One region of the Methylophilus sp. OH31 genome, then DNA from elsewhere that is predicted to be linked to it. Evidence: predicted binding sites of a transcription regulator. Region 1 holds the regulator's gene; the other holds the start of a gene.
The links. Region 1 encodes sigma-54, which starts transcription at its own class of promoters, with help from an activator protein. Its sites were predicted from a motif close to TGGCACNNTTCCTGCT; they were not measured.
Positions count from the first base shown of each region.

Region 2: a site for sigma-54 is predicted at 1,844-1,859, ahead of OH31_RS07510 (circularly permuted type 2 ATP-grasp protein). Genes of this name have one in related genera too.

Region 1 is NZ_BAUS01000010.1:82,959-91,437, forward strand. It holds gene OH31_RS11940 (SIS domain-containing protein) at 1-514, shown strand, start outside; gene lptC (LPS export ABC transporter periplasmic protein LptC) at 541-1,173, shown strand; gene lptA (lipopolysaccharide transport periplasmic protein LptA) at 1,189-1,845, shown strand; gene lptB (LPS export ABC transporter ATP-binding protein) at 1,857-2,603, shown strand; gene OH31_RS11960 (RNA polymerase factor sigma-54) at 2,610-4,157, shown strand; gene tyrS (tyrosine--tRNA ligase) at 4,203-5,441, opposite strand; gene OH31_RS11970 (anhydro-N-acetylmuramic acid kinase) at 5,562-6,689, shown strand; gene gltA (citrate synthase) at 6,855-8,144, shown strand; gene OH31_RS15285 (hypothetical protein) at 8,234-8,479, opposite strand, start outside.
Region 2 is NZ_BAUS01000004.1:193,904-202,382, reverse strand. It holds gene OH31_RS07520 (serine/threonine-protein kinase) at 1-652, opposite strand, end outside; gene OH31_RS07515 (YicC/YloC family endoribonuclease) at 812-1,717, shown strand; gene OH31_RS07510 (circularly permuted type 2 ATP-grasp protein) at 1,903-3,396, shown strand; gene OH31_RS07505 (alpha-E domain-containing protein) at 3,390-4,334, shown strand; gene OH31_RS07500 (transglutaminase family protein) at 4,420-5,256, shown strand; gene OH31_RS07495 (proteasome-type protease) at 5,311-6,048, shown strand; gene gmk (guanylate kinase) at 6,045-6,656, shown strand; gene rpoZ (DNA-directed RNA polymerase subunit omega) at 6,706-6,921, shown strand; gene OH31_RS07480 (bifunctional (p)ppGpp synthetase/guanosine-3',5'-bis(diphosphate) 3'-pyrophosphohydrolase) at 6,928-8,479, shown strand, end outside.

The DNA.
Region 1 (8,479 bases):
ACCCACGGCCAGCACGACGGCCGCACTGGCCTTGGGCGATGCGTTGGCGCTCTGCGTTCTCGACTTGCGCGAATTCACTGCCGAGGACTTTGCGCGGTCACATCCTGGCGGAAGTCTGGGCAGACGGCTGCTGGTAAGGATTAAAGATGTCATGCGCACGGGGGATGCGATCCCCGCTATCAGCGAGCATGGCACCGTACAGGAAGCGATTGCACAGATTTCGAGCAAAGGCATGGGGTTTACAGCGATTGTCGATAGCGCACAACACCCGATCGGCGTATTCACCGACGGCGATTTGCGTCGCCTGTTTATGCAAGGTGCCACCGATACGCAACAATCAATCAAAACGGTCATGAATACGCAGCCACGTTTATTGGGCATGCAACAAATGGCGGTTGAAGCAGTCAACCTGATGGAGCAATATAAAATTAACGGGTTTATGGCAGTGAACGAGCAGCAGCAATTAGTGGGCGCATTTAACATGCATGATTTACTCAAGGCAAAAATCGTTTAGGTTCACTGACGCCCTGGAACGCCCGCATGCTTAAACACCCCATCTTATTGCCAATTGCGTTAATGCTGTTTTTAGCGCTGCTGACATTCTGGATTAACCAGACCGTACAGGAGCAGGCGCTGAGCTTGAGCCGCTTAAGTCGTCACGATCCGGACTACATGCTCTATAACTTTGTCAGCACGCGTACCGACGCCACTGGCAATACCAAATACGTGTTAGCTGCGGCAGAAATGCGCCATTTTCCGGATAACGACTATACCGAATTACAGCGCCCGCGTTTCACCCAGTTTGGGCAGGATAAACCTTACACGCAAATTCATGGCCAGCACGGCAAAGTGTCAGCCAATGGTAAACTGGTCGAGTTTAGCAAGCAGGTCAAGGTCATACGCCAGGGCACGCTGGCCAAGCCTGAAATGCAGTTGCAAACCGAACATTTAACGCTGGAACCGGATACAGACCTCGCTTACACCGATTTGCCGGTCACTATCCGCCAGCTACCGGCGACGGTGATCACAGGTACCGGCATGCGTTTTGATAACAAGGCAGGCACCATGCAATTATTTAACCGGGTGCATGTACATTATGTACGCGCACCCGCAGTCGCAAAAACTGCAAGCCCGGCAGCGAAGGCGAAAACAGGCAATCACAAGGGTCGTTGATTCTGGAGAAATGAGTTGAACACGCACAAGCCATTATTTTATGCCACCTGCTTGACCTTATGGGCACTGCTATCGTGGTCAACCAGCGTGCTGGCTGAAGAGTCTGACCGTGACCAGCCGATTGAGCTGGAAGCGGATACCGTGACTGTGAATGATGCCAAAAAGATCAGTATTTATACCGGCAATGTGATCCTCAACCAGGGCACCCTGCAAATCAAAGCCGACAAAATGATTGTGCGTGAAGACCAGGATGGCTTTCAGCACAGCACCTGTACCGGCAACCCGACCACATTCAAGCAAAAACGCACTGGCAAAGACGAATGGATGCAAGGCAGTGGGCAGCGTATTGAATACAACGCGCGCATGGACAAGGTACAGCTATACACCAACGCCTGGGTCAAACGTGGTGAAGACCTGGTCACCGGTGACTACATCAGTTATGACGCCAATGCAGAGTACGCCGAAGTCATTGGCGGCACCAAGGCTAACCCCAATGGTACCGCCGGTAGCCGCGTCAAAGCGACCATTCAGCCCAAGAACAAAACCACGCCGCCTGTGATTGATAACAAGCCAACCTCGCAACAAGGGCTGCGCATGAACCGCTCACTGCAAATCAAAGTGGAACCGGCACCCGCCGACACCACTAATGAGCCTACGAAAGCGCAACCCTAAAGACCGGCCTTATGCAGACAACAGCTTCACCAGATCATAACCACTTACGTGTCAGCCACCTGAAAAAAGCCTATCAGGGACGCACCGTGGTTAAAAACACTACACTTGAGCTACGCAGCGGCGAAGTGATTGGTTTGCTCGGCCCGAATGGTGCTGGCAAAACCACCAGCTTTTACATGATTGTTGGCCTGGTCGCACTGGACGACGGCAGCATTACGCTGAATGGGGCAGATGTCAGCCGCGCGCCCATGCACGAGCGCGCCCGCATGGGCCTGGCTTACCTGCCACAAGAAGCATCCATTTTTCGTAAAATGACGGTGACTGATAATATTTTATCAATCCTGGAAACCCGCCCTTACACGGAAGAAGAGCGTGAAGCGCGGCTGGAGTCTTTACTGGATCAATTACATATCCAGCATATCCGTCACAGCCAGGCAGTCAGCCTGTCGGGCGGCGAGCGCCGCCGTGTAGAGATTGCGCGCTGCCTGGCCACAGACCCGAAATTCATCCTGCTGGATGAGCCATTTGCCGGGATTGACCCGATTGCGGTGATTGAGATCCAGAAAATTATCCGCTACCTGAGCAGCCAGAATATCGGCATTTTGATTACAGACCACAACGTGCGTGAAACCCTGGATATTTGTGACCGGGCGTACATCGTTAATGAAGGCGCTGTGTTTGCCGCAGGCACGCCAGACGAAATCATTCAGAACGAAGGCGTACGTGAAGTCTATCTGGGCAAGAATTTTAGGCTGTAACCTGATATGAAGCAAAACCTGCAATTACGCATCTCACAAAACCTGGCGCTCACCCCGCAACTTCAGCAGTCCATCCGCCTGTTGCAGTTGTCCACGCTGGAGTTAAGCCAGGAGCTGGAAACCATCCTGCAGGAAAATCCGCTGCTGGAAATGGCAGATGGCGAAGAAGGAGAATTTGAAGATAACTCGCCATTGGCCACCAGCTCGACAGACACAGAGCAGGTGGATGCAAGTTCATTTGATGTCGCGACCCAAAACGACCTCACTCCCCCTGCAGAGAGTCTGCGTGATGAACCACGTGACGAAACGAGCGGCACTGAAGGCGAACAACCAAATCTGAATGAAGAATTCACGCCGCCCGAGTTTGAAGATGACTACGAAGAGTTTGGCAGTGCCAGCAACTGGGACGAAGCGGGCCGCAACAACCTCGATGATGAAGATAGTGACTTCTCTCGCCAGGACGCCAACAATATCAGTCTGCGCGAACACCTGATCAACCAGATGCAATTGGCACATCTATCCAAGCGTGACATGGATCTGGTGAAATTTTTGCTCGACAGCATTAACGATGATGGTTATTTAGAGCAGGATCTACAGGAGATTGTCGACCTGTTGCCGCCAGAGCTGGAAATTGAGTTACTGGAGCTGGAAACCGCACTGAAATTGATCCAGAACCTGGATCCGATCGGCGTCGGTGCACGTGACCTGCGTGAATGCATCTTGCTACAACTGCAAGTACTGCCGCCTGAGACACCTTATTTGCGTATTGCGATGGCGATTGCCAAAGATCATCTGGCATTGCTGGCCAACAAAGACTTTGTCAAATTGCGCAAGGTACTCACTTGCGACGAAGCTGCACTCAAAGGCGCGCAACAACTGATTCGCCAGCAAAACCCCAAGCCAGGCAACGAGTTTGCGACCTTTAGCCATGACCACTTTATTCAGCACGATGTCGTGGTCAAAAAAATCAAAGGCATCTGGATGGCGTCGCTCAATGATGGCGTGATCCCCAAACTACGTATCAATCAGTTGTATGCAGATATCCTCAAGCGCAACCGTGAAAGCTCCGGCCAATATCTGCAGAGCCAGATGCAGGAAGCCAAATGGATGATTAAAAATATCCAGCAACGCTTTTCTACCATCTTGCGTGTGTCGCAAGCGATTGTGGACAGACAGCGCAATTTCTTTGAACATGGTGAAATTGCCATGCGGCCCCTGGTATTGCGCGAAATTGCCGAAGAGCTCGACTTGCATGAAAGCACGGTTTCTCGCGTGACAACACATAAGTACATGCTCACGCCACGCGGTGTATTTGAACTTAAATACTTTTTTGGCAGCTCAGTCGCCACCGATGCAGGCGGCTCATGTTCTGCCACCGCCATTCGCGCGCTCATCAAACAAATGGTCGCTGAAGAAAACCAGAAAAAACCATTGTCCGACAATCAAATCACCGATACGCTGGCGCAGCAAGGCATTGTGGTTGCGCGCCGCACCATTGCCAAATACCGCGAATCGCTGAATATCCCACCAGCCAATTTACGCAAATCGCTGTAAAACAAAAAGGCCGCAAATGCGGCCTTTTTTATCGGTAACGCCTGTTTACTGGATGGTGATTTTGGCAAACTTGCGCTTGCCCACTTGTGCCACCACGGTCACCCCTTTTGCCAATGACAGGTTTTTATCGTCAACTTTTACGCTATCCAGCTTCACGCCGCCTTGTTGCACGGCACGCATGGCTTCACTGGTGCTTTCCACCAGGCCCACCTGTTTCAGCAACTGGCTGATACTGATGCTATCACCATCAATCGCTACTGCTACCTCAGGCACATCATCAGGAATCCCGCCTTTGGCACGGGTCTGGAAGTCTTGCAGGGCTTTTTCAGCCGCCGCCTGGCCGTGAAAACGGGCAACGATCTCCTGTGCAAAACCGACCTTGATATTACGTGGATTGTCGCCAGCAGCCACTTGTGCTTTCCACTGGGCGATAGTTTCCAGGGTGGCAAATGACAGCAGGTCGATATAGCGCCACATCAGTTCATCAGAAATCGACATGATTTTGGCGAAAATCGTCTCAGGCGCTTCGCTGATACCAATATAGTTACCCAAAGACTTGGACATTTTATTGACGCCGTCCAGGCCTTCCAGCAACGGCATCATCAACACGCATTGCTGCGATTGGCCAGCCTGCTTTTGCAATTCACGGCCCATGAGCAGGTTAAATTTCTGGTCTGTGCCGCCCAGTTCCAAATCGGCCTGCAAAGCCACAGAGTCATAGCCCTGCAATAAGGGATACAAGAATTCATGAATCGCGATTGGCTGGTTGCCTTTGAAACGCTTGGAGAAGTCATCGCGTTCTAGCATACGGGCGACTGTATGGCTGGCTGCCAGCCTGATCATGCCCGCGGCACCGAGGTCGCTTAACCACTTGGAGTTAAACACAATCTCAGTTTTGGCCGGGTCCAGAATCTTGAATACCTGTTCGGAATAGGTGTCGGCATTCGCCTTCACCTGTTCGACCGTTAACGGCGGGCGCGTGGTACTTTTACCCGTCGGGTCACCAATCATGCCGGTAAAGTCACCGATCAGGAATTGAATCTGGTGCCCCAGATCCTGCAACTGGCGCAATTTGTTAATCAGCACGGTATGCCCCAGATGCAAATCAGGTGCGGTGGGGTCAAAGCCTGCTTTCACACGCAAGGGTTTGCCGGTTTTCAGCTTTTCAATCAGTTCTTGCTCGATTAATAGTTCATCGGCACCGCGCTTGATAATCGCCAGTGCGTTCACAATCTCTGGACTCAGTGCTTCAGTCGTCACTGAAGCTTGGTTTACGTCTGTCATAAAGGTTCTTTTTTTGAGGCGCGCGTTGCGCACGCCTCGTCATGAAAGTAAAACAGCTATTTTAACGTAATCCCATGCATTTCTGTAAGCCAGGCATGAGCAGTGTTACACTTATGCCTTATGAATTTTTCTGCCCCACCCACTCAAACGCGCCTGTTTATCGGCCTGATGTCTGGTACCAGTCTGGATGGGGTGGACGCAGTCCTAGTCGCGCAACACGGTGAGCACCTGCAGCAACAAAGCCAGTACTTCCTGCCTTATCCGGCGGATGTCAGACAAATCCTGCTGGATCTGCATACGCCAGCCGTCAACGAATTACATACCGCCGCTATAGTGTCCAATCAGCTGGCCGACCTCTACGCAGCGGCAGTGCAAGGCTTATTGCAAACAGCCAATGTATCGGCAGAAGCCGTGACGGCGATTGGCTGCCACGGGCAAACCATACGCCACTGTCCTGATCTGGCCAACGGCCAGGCCTATACCTTGCAACTGGGTAACCATGCACGCCTGGCGGAACGCACTGGCATCACCGTAGTCGGCGACTTTCGTAGCCGCGACATTGCGGCTGGCGGGCAAGGCGCACCATTAGTGCCCGCCTTTCACCAGGCAATCTTTGCAGCACCTGACACACATCGCGTCATTTTGAATATTGGCGGCATCGCCAACCTGAGCGACTTGCCGGTGAGCGGCAAGGTGATTGGCTTTGATTCCGGCCCCGGCAACTTACTCATGGATGCCTGGACCCTGCAGCACACAGGCCAGAGCTATGATGCTGGTGGCGCCTGGGCGGTACGTGGCGATGTCAATCCAGCCTTGCTGGCCGCTTTACTTGCTGACGCCTATTTTGCCCTGCCCATCCCTAAAAGCACTGGCCGCGACCTGTTTAACCAGGCCTGGCTCCATGCACACCTGCAAGCCCATGCTGACACGCCACAGAATGTCGCCCGTACGCTGCTGGAATTGACGGCAGTGACGATCGCCAATGCCTTGAAACAGCATTGTAGCGGTGCCGCAGAAATTTATGTCTGTGGCGGCGGTGCGCACAATATTGCTTTGATAGACAGGTTACAAACCCTGTGCGGCCGACCAGTGCAACACACGGATAGCCTGGGAATTGGCGTCGACTGGGTGGAAGCCGTTGCTTTTGCCTGGCTGGCGCAACGTTGCGTGGATCATCAACCCGGCAACCTGCCTGCCGTCACCGGTGCAGCAGGGCCACGGGTATTAGGCGCGATTTATCCGAATTAGGACTAAGACACCCTAAAGCAGTGCGAATGCACTCAACGTTTGATTTAAACTGGTGCAGGATTGAAGGCGATTTTTGAACTTTTCTCCCCTCATTTCCTTACAAGCCACCATATTCAAAAACGATTGCGTATAATTTAGACAACCTTGACTTAAACAGAGTGCGTTATGGCTACCAAAGCGACCATTACATTTGACAACGACAGTACCGCAATTGAATTGCCCGTCTTAAAGGGCAGCCTTGGCACGGATGTGATCGATATCCGCAACCTGGGCAAACATGGCTATTTCACGTTTGACCCTGGCTTTATGTCTACGGCCTCTTGCACCTCCGGCATCACCTTTATTGATGGTGAACAAGGGTTGCTGTATTACCGTGGCTACCCGATTGAACAGCTGGCAGAAAACTGTAACTTCCTCGAAGTTTCGCACTTACTGCTCAATGGCGAACTGCCGGACCTGCAACAACGTGAAGCATTCGTCGACACCATCAGCCAGCACACCATGCTGCACGACCAGATGAGCAATGTGTTTCGCGGTTTCCGCCGCGATGCCCACCCGATGGCAGTCATGATTGCGGTCGTAGGTGCCATGGCTGCGTTTTATCCCGACAATAACAATGTGGCTGATCCGGAATCTCGCCGGGTGGCCGCCATGCGTCTACTGGCCAAAGTACCTACGATTGCCGCCTGGAGCTACAAGTACAATGTAGGCGAGCCATTTATGTACCCCCAAAACAAGCTGGGATACGCAGAAAACTTTATGCATATGATGTTTGCGACCCCTTGCGAAGAGTATGTACCCAACCCGATCCTGGCACGTGCATTTGAGCGTATCCTGATTCTGCATGCAGATCACGAGCAAAACGCATCTACCTCTACCGTACGCCTGGTTGGCTCCAGCGGCGCCAACCCGTTTGCCTGTATCGCGGCCGGGATTGCCTCTTTGTGGGGCCCATCCCATGGCGGTGCCAACGAAGCAACATTGAACATGCTGGAAGAGATTGGCGACGTCAGCCGTATTGGTGAATTCATCAAACGCGCCAAAGACAAAACTGACAGCTTCCGCCTCATGGGCTTTGGGCACCGCGTCTATCGCAACATGGACCCGCGCGCCTCCATCATGCGTAAAACCTGCCATGAAGTATTGAATGAACTGGGTCTGCACGATGACCCTATGTTCAAACTGGCGATGGAACTGGAAAAAATCGCACTGGAGGATGAATATTTCGTCTCACGCAAACTGTATCCGAATGTCGATTTCTACAGCGGCATCGTCATGCGCGCCATGGGTATTCCAAACTCCATGTTTACCGCCATATTTGCGCTGGCGCGCACCGCTGGCTGGATTTCGCAATGGAGCGAAATGAATGCCGACCCTGAGCAAAAAATTGGCCGCCCACGCCAATTGTATGTCGGCTCTGAACGCAGGGAGTTTGTACCGTTACACCAACGCTAGCCACAGACTGAATCACGCCTGCAAAAACAAAAAGCCCGACATCAATAGATTGTCGGGCTTTTCATATTCTCCGATACTGATCGTTTCCGCTAACGCAACACACCAAGGTCATGGAGCTGTTTTGTCAGTGCATCCGCCAACTCACGATAACCTTCTGCATTCGGATGCACTTGATCGGCAAGCAGTCGGCCATCTGACAAGACAGCAGACACTGCGTGAGGCACTAATAGTGCGCCAGTTGCCTCGGCCGCGCGTGCATAGAGCGGGTGATCACTGAGCGGGCCAGCCAGACTCACTTCCGGCATGGCAATCAATATAGCGGCTGCATCCGCCTG
Region 2 (8,479 bases), on a different contig from region 1:
AAATATCACTCCAGGGCCCCAGGTGCTTACGGTCTATGTATTGCTCCGGCGGCGCAAAACCCGGTGTGTAAGTCGGCGCCAACGTCACCTCAGACAAGGCCTGGCGCGCTGATCCGAAGTCCAGCAGCATGGGTGAGCCATCCAGGCGGATATAAATATTGGCGGGCTTGATATCCAGATGCAGCAACTTGCGCGTATGCACTTCACGCAAGCCATTGAGCAACTCCACAAACATGCGGATCAGGAAACTCTCAGGCACCGGCTGCGACAAGGCCATGATGTAATCTTGCAGCGACTTGCCGCGCTCATACTTCATGACCATGTAAACGGTGTTGTTGGCACGGAAGAAGTTTTTCACGCGCACAATATTTTTGTGCTCAATATTGGCCAGCGCCAGGCCTTCTTCAAAAAAGCACTTCATGCCATGTTTGTAGGCAGCTTCATTTTTGCCATTGGAGCGGATATGCGTATGCTCGTCACGCTCAGCCAGCGTCACTGGCATATATTCCTTGATGGCGACGGTATTTTTTTGCGGATCCTGCGCCAGATAGACGAAACTGAACCCGCCCAGACTCAGCACCCGTGTAATGGTGTAGTCATGCAGCGCAGTGCCGACCGGCAAGGCAAAATCGAATTTATTAGAAAGCTTCACTAGCGCTTTAACGTCACAATCATGGCTTTTATTAAGGGAAACGCCGAATTAAGTGGCTTGCCGTCTCTGCCATCAAACCGGGTTTCTTTTATCTGTATGCTATTTTCGCATATCGATAGCGCATTTGATACAATCGTCCAGTTTGCCCGGAGCGCGATAATGACTGCCAACAAAACCACAGAAAAAGAAACCAAAAACGCACACCCCATTTTAAGCATGACCGGCTTTGCCGCAAGTGAAGCCCGTTTTCCGGGCGGCCTGTTGCTGATCGAACTGCGCGCAGTGAATCATCGCTACCTCGAGCTCAACGTCAAAATTGAAGACAGTTTGCGCCAGTTTGAAGCGCTGATACGCGAACAACTACAAACCCGGCTCGGCCGTGGCAAAGTCGAATGCCGTATGAGTCTCAAAAGTGACAACGCAGCCACTACCCTGGCGCTCAACCCGGCCATGGTGGCGCAAATTGCACAAACGCTCAAAGACCTGCAACAGCATTTTCCGCAAGCGCAACCGATCAACCTGGTCGATGTCTTCAAACTGCCCGGCGTCTTGCAAACCGAAGCGGTGGATGCCGAAGCCATGGCACAAGGCGTACAAAACGGCCTGTCACGTGGCATTGATGAACTGATTGCTGCTCGCCAGCGCGAAGGTGAAAAGCTCAAACAGGTATTGCTCGATCGCCTGCAAGGCGTGCGTGAACAAATCAGCATTGTTAAACCTCTGCTGCCGACGCTGGTGAGCCAATACCAGGAAAAACTGACCGCCAAGCTGCAAGAAGCCATGCAGGCCGATGACGACCGCGTGCGCCAGGAAATCGTGCTTTACGCGCAACGCATTGATGTGGATGAAGAGTTGGCGCGCTTGCAATCCCATATCACCGAAATGGACCGCATCCTCAATGCCGGTGGCGCCATGGGTAAGAAATTGGATTTCCTGATGCAGGAAATGAACCGCGAAGCCAATACCCTGGGCTCGAAATCGGTGGCCATCGAAACCACACAAGTGTCTATGCAACTAAAAGTGCTGATCGAACAAATGCGCGAGCAGATTCAGAACATCGAGTAAGCGGCTTAAATGTAAAACAGCACTGCACCAAAATCGTGACGCCAAAACGCACCGCAATGGTGCATTTTGCTTTGGTAGCAACAGCTAAAAAACAATAACAATATGATTTAAAACACTATTCTTTGCTGGCACACGGCTTGCTCTTATTTAATTGAATTTTACAAGTAAGGCAAAGGTCCAGCATCATGACGCAATCGGCCAAACAGTTTTTTGATGAAATGCAGGGCTATGGGGGCAATGTACGTGCCATCTATCAGGCGTATAACCGCTGGTTAAGCGATGTACCGACACAACAGCTGGCGGCCAAGCGAGCGGAAGCTGAAGTATTGTTCCGCAGGGTTGGGATTACGTTTAACGTCTATGGCGAAGAGGATGGTGCCGAACGTTTGATTCCGTTTGACGTGATTCCGCGCATGATCTCCGCCAGCGAGTGGGCACACCTAGCCAAAGGCGCCGTGCAACGCGTGCGCGCACTGAATATGTTTTTGCATGATATTTATCATGAGCAGGAAATTATCAAAGCAGGCATTGTCCCGCACAGCATTTTAAGCAACTCACAATACCGGCCGGAAATGGTAGGCGTCAATGTGCCTAACCAGGTGTATGCACATGTCGCCGGTATCGACCTGGTACGCACCAGTGAATCACAGTTTTATGTGCTGGAAGATAACTTGCGCACCCCTTCAGGGGTGTCTTACATGCTGGAAGACCGCAAAATGATGATGCGGCTGTTTCCGGATTTATTTAAAAAATATCCGATTGCACCGGTCGAGCATTATCCACACGTATTACTTAATAATTTGCGCTCGGTGGCCCAAACAGGCGTCACTGATCCGACCGTGGTACTGCTTTCACCAGGCGCTTATAACAGCGCTTACTTTGAACATGCCTTCCTCGCCCAGCAAATGGGCATCGAACTGGTGGAAGGCCAAGATTTGTTTGTCCGCAATAACGCCGTCTACATGCGCACCACGCAAGGCCCGCAAAGGGTGGACGTGATTTACCGCCGCATCGACGACGACTTCCTTGACCCTCTGGTGTTCAAGCCCGACTCCCTGTTGGGCGTGCCAGGTCTGCTCTCCGTCTACCGCAATGGTGGCGTCACATTAGCCAACGCCGTGGGCACCGGCGTTGCTGATGACAAGGCGACGTATGTGTACGTGCCGGAGATGATCAAGTTCTACCTGGGTGAATCTCCCATCCTGCAGAACGTGCCTACGTATCAACTCAGCAAGGAAGATGATCTGGCCTACGTGCTGGATCATCTGCCCGAGCTGGTCGTGAAAGAAGTCCAGGGTTCCGGCGGCTACGGTATGCTGGTCGGCCCCACTGCCAGCAAGCAGGAAATTGAAGAATTCCGTTTACGCATCGTCTCGAAACCAGCCAATTACATTGCGCAACCGACATTGGCCTTGTCGACCTGCCCGACGCTGGTAGATCAAGGTATTGCACCACGCCATGTCGACCTGCGCCCATTTGTACTCTCGGGCAAAACAGTCAGTGTCGTGCCAGGTGGCTTGTCGCGCGTGGCGCTCAAGGAAGGTTCACTGGTGGTCAACTCCTCACAAGGTGGCGGCACTAAAGACACTTGGGTGCTGGAGCGTGATGATGTCTGTGTAGAAACCTCGCAGTCGCAAATGGCTGCCCAACAAACAACGCAAGAGGCTGTCATATGTTAAGTCGTACCGCAGATCATTTATATTGGATGGCGCGTTATATCGAACGTACCGAAAACGTGGCACGCGTACTGGATGTGACTTACAACATGTCGTTGCTGCCTTCCGACAGCAGTAATGAAGAAGAGCTGTGGGATACGGTATTGGAAATTGCCGGTATCCGCGATATTTATGACAAAACTTACAAAGAACTTAATGCCGCCAATGTGATTAAACATCTGGTCATGGATAGCAGTAATCCTTCCAGCATCTACAGCTCGTTGCGCAGCGCACGTGAAAATGCCCGCGCTGTGCGCGTGGCCATGACCACCGAAACCTGGGAAAACATGAACACGCTGTGGCTGGAGTTTGGCCAATATATCAAGCAGGATCTGACACAGACTGGCTTGAGTGAGTTTTGTGAATGGGTCAAAAGTCGTTCGCATCTGTTCCGTGGCGTGTGCTTTGGCACCATGTTGCGCGATGAAGCATTCAGCTTTGTACGCCTGGGCACCTTTATGGAACGTGCTGACAATACCGCGCGTTTGCTCGATGTAAAGTATGAATTTTTAATCCCCATGCAGGAAGCGAATGACGGCGCGGTGGATTATTACGAATGGAGTGCCGTGCTGCGCTCGGTGTCGGCTTTCCAGGCCTACCAGAAAGTTTACCGCGATGCGATTGAACCGATGAAAGTGTCTGAATTGCTCATTTTGCGCGAAGACATGCCACGCTCACTGCATGCCTGCTACGCCGAAATCATGCCGATTTTGCGGCAAGTGGCTGGTAGCCGCCAGACTGAAGCCGAGCGTCTGGCAGGCCAAATGCATGCCAGGCTGCACTACGGCCGCATGCTGGATATTTTGAAAGATGGCGTACACCACTTTTTGGATGAATTTATTCTGGCCAACCGCAAACTCGGTGAAGAAATACAACGCAATTTTTTAAGTGCGACGGCCTGACAACGACAATAGATTGCCATGAACCCCCTCATGCGCAGACTGTTTAACACAGCGCTGCGCTTTTTCACTTTGGCACACCACACATATGCTGCTCAATATTGAACACCAGACCCACTATGCTTTCAGTGACATGGCGCAATACACTATTCAGCAATTGCGCCTGACGCCACGCAATGGTCACGGGCAGCAGGTCAAGCATTGGCAGATCAAGGTCAACGGGCAGCTAGCTGCGTTTGAGGATGCCTTTGGCAATCTGGCGCATACCCTGGTCATCGACCAGCCGCATAATGAATTGCTCATCGCCGTATGTGGCGAAGTGGAAACCGGGGTTGCAAGCACCCCGCCTGAGCACACACTCCCATTAGACATTTACCTGCGTGATACGCCCCTCACCCAGGCCGATGCCGCCATGATTGCATTTGCCAAACGCTTTGCCGATGCGCCACTGCCAGACATGATGCAGGCTTTGCGTGCGCAGATGGAGTACATCACAGGTGCGACCCAGGTCGACACCTCGGCAGCCGAGGCCTTCAGGCTTGGCAAAGGGGTTTGCCAGGACCATGCGCATGCTTTTATTGGCTGTTGCCATAGCCTGGGGCTGCCCGCACGTTATGTCAGCGGTTATCTGTTCACCGAAAACGGCAACCTGATGCAAACGCATGCCTGGGTGGATGTGTGGCAACACGACCAATGGCTCGGGCTGGATGTGTCTAATGGCACATTGGTAAACGAAACGCATGTCAGATTGGCTACTGGCCTGGACTATCGCAGCGCCAGTCCGATCACGGGTTCGCGTATCGGCGGCGGCACAGAGGGCATGGCGAGCATGGTCAGTGTCAACCAGCACGGCGGCCTGACAGAAAAACAGCGCGAGCAGCATAAACAACAGCTACGACAGCAGGCACAAAGTGCGCAGCAGTAGCTTGTCCGTGCATGCTATGATGACTTTTAAACATTAACCTACTCCTCTTTTCTTATGACTTATTGTGTCGGTATTTTGCTGCAACAAGGCCTGGTATTGGCTTCTGATACGCGCACCAATGCTGGTGTCGACCAGGTAGCGATTGCGCCTAAAATGCATCTATTTGAAGTACCGGGCGAGCGCATGATTGTGCTGCTGACGGCGGGCAATCTGGCCATTACACAATCGGTGGTCAACCTGTGCCGTGAACAGCTCAAATCGCCTGAACCGCATGCCCACCTGCATAATGTGCAGTCGCTGTTTGAAGCCGCCAGTGTCGTCGGCGCCGCCATGCGCACCGTGCATCAGCGCGATGGCAAAGCCCTCAAGGAACATAGCATAGACTTTAGCGCCAGCATTCTGGTGGCCGGTCAAATCAAAGGCGAGCAGCCTCGCCTGTTTAATGTCTATGCAGCAGGCAATTTTATTGAAGCCACCTCGGACACGCCTTATCTGCAAATCGGCGAGACCAAATACGGCAAACCGATTATCGACCGTGTCATCAAACATCAAACCAATGTCACAGATGCGGTAAAATGCGTGCTGATTTCATTTGATTCCACCATCCGCAGTAATATTTCTGTGGCTTTACCGATTGATTTGATGATATACCGCACTGACACCTTTAGCGCCGATTGCCGGCAACGCCTGACGGAAGATGATCCTTATTACGCCTGTATCCGCAAGGGTTGGGGCGAGGGTTTGAAATCCGTCTTTTCTTCACTGCCTAACCCGGAGTGGTGTGCATCATGAGTCATGGTCATTTATATGTGATTTCTGCTGCTTCTGGCGCTGGTAAAACCAGCCTGGTGCGTGCCATGCTGGCGCAAGACCCGATTTTAAAACTATCGGTGTCGCACACCACGCGCGCACCGCGCCCGGGCGAAGAAGATGGCATCCATTACCACTTTGTCTCAGAAGCCGAGTTTTTAGGCGTGCTGGATAAAGGCGGCTTTCTCGAAAGCGCCCATGTGCACAGCGCGCGTTATGGCACGGCACAAAGCGAGGTAGAAAACGCCCTGGCATCCGGCCGCGATGTGATTTTGGAAATCGACTGGCAAGGCGCTCAGCAGATTCGCAAACTGTTCCCGCAGGTCACCTCGATTTTTATTTTGCCGCCTTCGATTGAGGCGCTGGCACACCGCCTGAACAACCGTGGCCAGGACAGCGAAGCCGTGATTACACAACGTCTGGCCGCCGCACGTGAGGAGATGCGTCACGTGCATGAGTTTGATTATGTTACAATTAATGATAATTTTGACGTGGCCTTGCAGGATCTGATGGCGATTGTTCGCGCCCAGCGCTTGCAGTTAAACCGCCAGGTTGCCTGCCACGCGTCATTGATTCAATCACTTACCTGACCCAGCGCGCATGCACGCTGCATGTAGGCTCACATATTAAGAGGTTTTTATGGCACGTATTACTGTCGATGATTGTTTGGACAACATCTCTAACCGTTTTCAATTGACATTGGTGGCAGCTTACCGCGCCAGACAATTAGCCAATGGTTCAGACCCATTAGTGAGTGGCTATTCACAAAAAGACAAGCCAACCGTGATTGCCTTGCGCGAAATCGCTGCTGGTAAGATCGGTGTAGAGTTGTTAGAGAAAAAGGGCCACGCATAAACAGCTATGCCCCATAGCCAAGGCGATTCTGCCCATCGCAAGTCCAGGTCTCCCCTGGAGGAAGTGGACTTGCTCCCTGCTGACCGTGAGGATTCCCCCCTTACCCAGCTAATCCGCAAGTACCTCAACGAAGAAGAAGTGCAACTGGTCTGGCAAGCGTATCGCTATGCCGAGCAGGCGCATGCCGGTCAAACCCGCAAAACCGGCGAGCCCTATATTACCCATCCGATTTCGGTGGCCTGCATTCTGGCCAAACTGCATCTCGACTTGCCCACCCTGCTGGCCGCCCTGCTGCATGATGTCGTGGAAGATACCGAAGTCGATAGTGCGGCGATTGCCGAGCGCTTTGGTAAACAGGTGGCCGACCTGGTAGATGGCCTGACCAAGCTGGACAAGGTAGAACTGCAAACCGCCACCCAGGCGCAAGCCGAAAATTTCCGCAAAATGCTGCTGGCCATGAGCCAGGATGTACGTGTGATCCTGGTCAAGCTGGCCGATCGTTTGCACAATATGCAGACGCTGGAAGCGATGCGCCCGGAAAAGCAGAAACGCATCGCACGCGAAACGCTGGATATTTATGCGCCAATTGCCAACCGGCTAGGCCTGAACCCGATTTACCACGAGCTGGAAGATCTCAGCCTCAAGTACCTATACCCGAATCGCCATCGCGTGATTGATAAGGCCATTCGCCTGGCACGTGGCAACCGCAAAGAAGTCATCAGCAAGATTCAGGACGCCATTGAGAACCAGCTGACGCAATACCAGATCGAATATGATGTACAGGGGCGCGAAAAGCACCTTTACAGCATTTATAAGAAAATGGCTGAAAAATCGATGAAATTGTCGCAAATTGGCGACATTTACGGTTTTCGCGTCATTGTCAAAGATACCGCAGCCTGCTACCTGGCACTGGGCGCATTACATGCGCTTTATAAGCCCATTCCCGGCCGTTTTAAAGACTATATTGCCATCCCCAAAGCCAACGGTTACCAGTCTTTGCATACCACATTGTTTGGCCCGTTTGGCACGCCGATTGAGGTACAAATACGCAGCCAGGAAATGCATAACATTGCCGATGCCGGCGTAGCGGCGCACTGGCTGTATAAAACCACCGATGCGCACCTGACCAAACTGCAACAGCAAACCCACCAGTGGTTGCAACGCCTGGTTGAAATCCAGACCGAGAGTGACGACAGCCACGAGTTCCTGGAGAACTTTAAAGTCGATCTGTTCCCGGACGAGGTGTATGTATTTACGCCTAAAGGCAACATCATGGCCTTACCACGCGGCTCGACGGCGGTTGACTTCGCGTACGCCGTGCACTCAGATGTCGGTAATAGTTGCGTCGCCGTTAAAATCAATAATGAACTGGCGCCACTGCGTACCGAGATGCGCAACGGTGATCATGTTGAAATTATCACCGCACCGCTGGCGAAACCGAATCCGGCCTGGCTCAACTATGTGGTCACCGGCAAAGCCCGCTCACATATCCGCCATTACCTCAAAACCGTCAAGGTGGAAGAATCGGCACAATTGGGTGAACGCATGCTGAATGTGG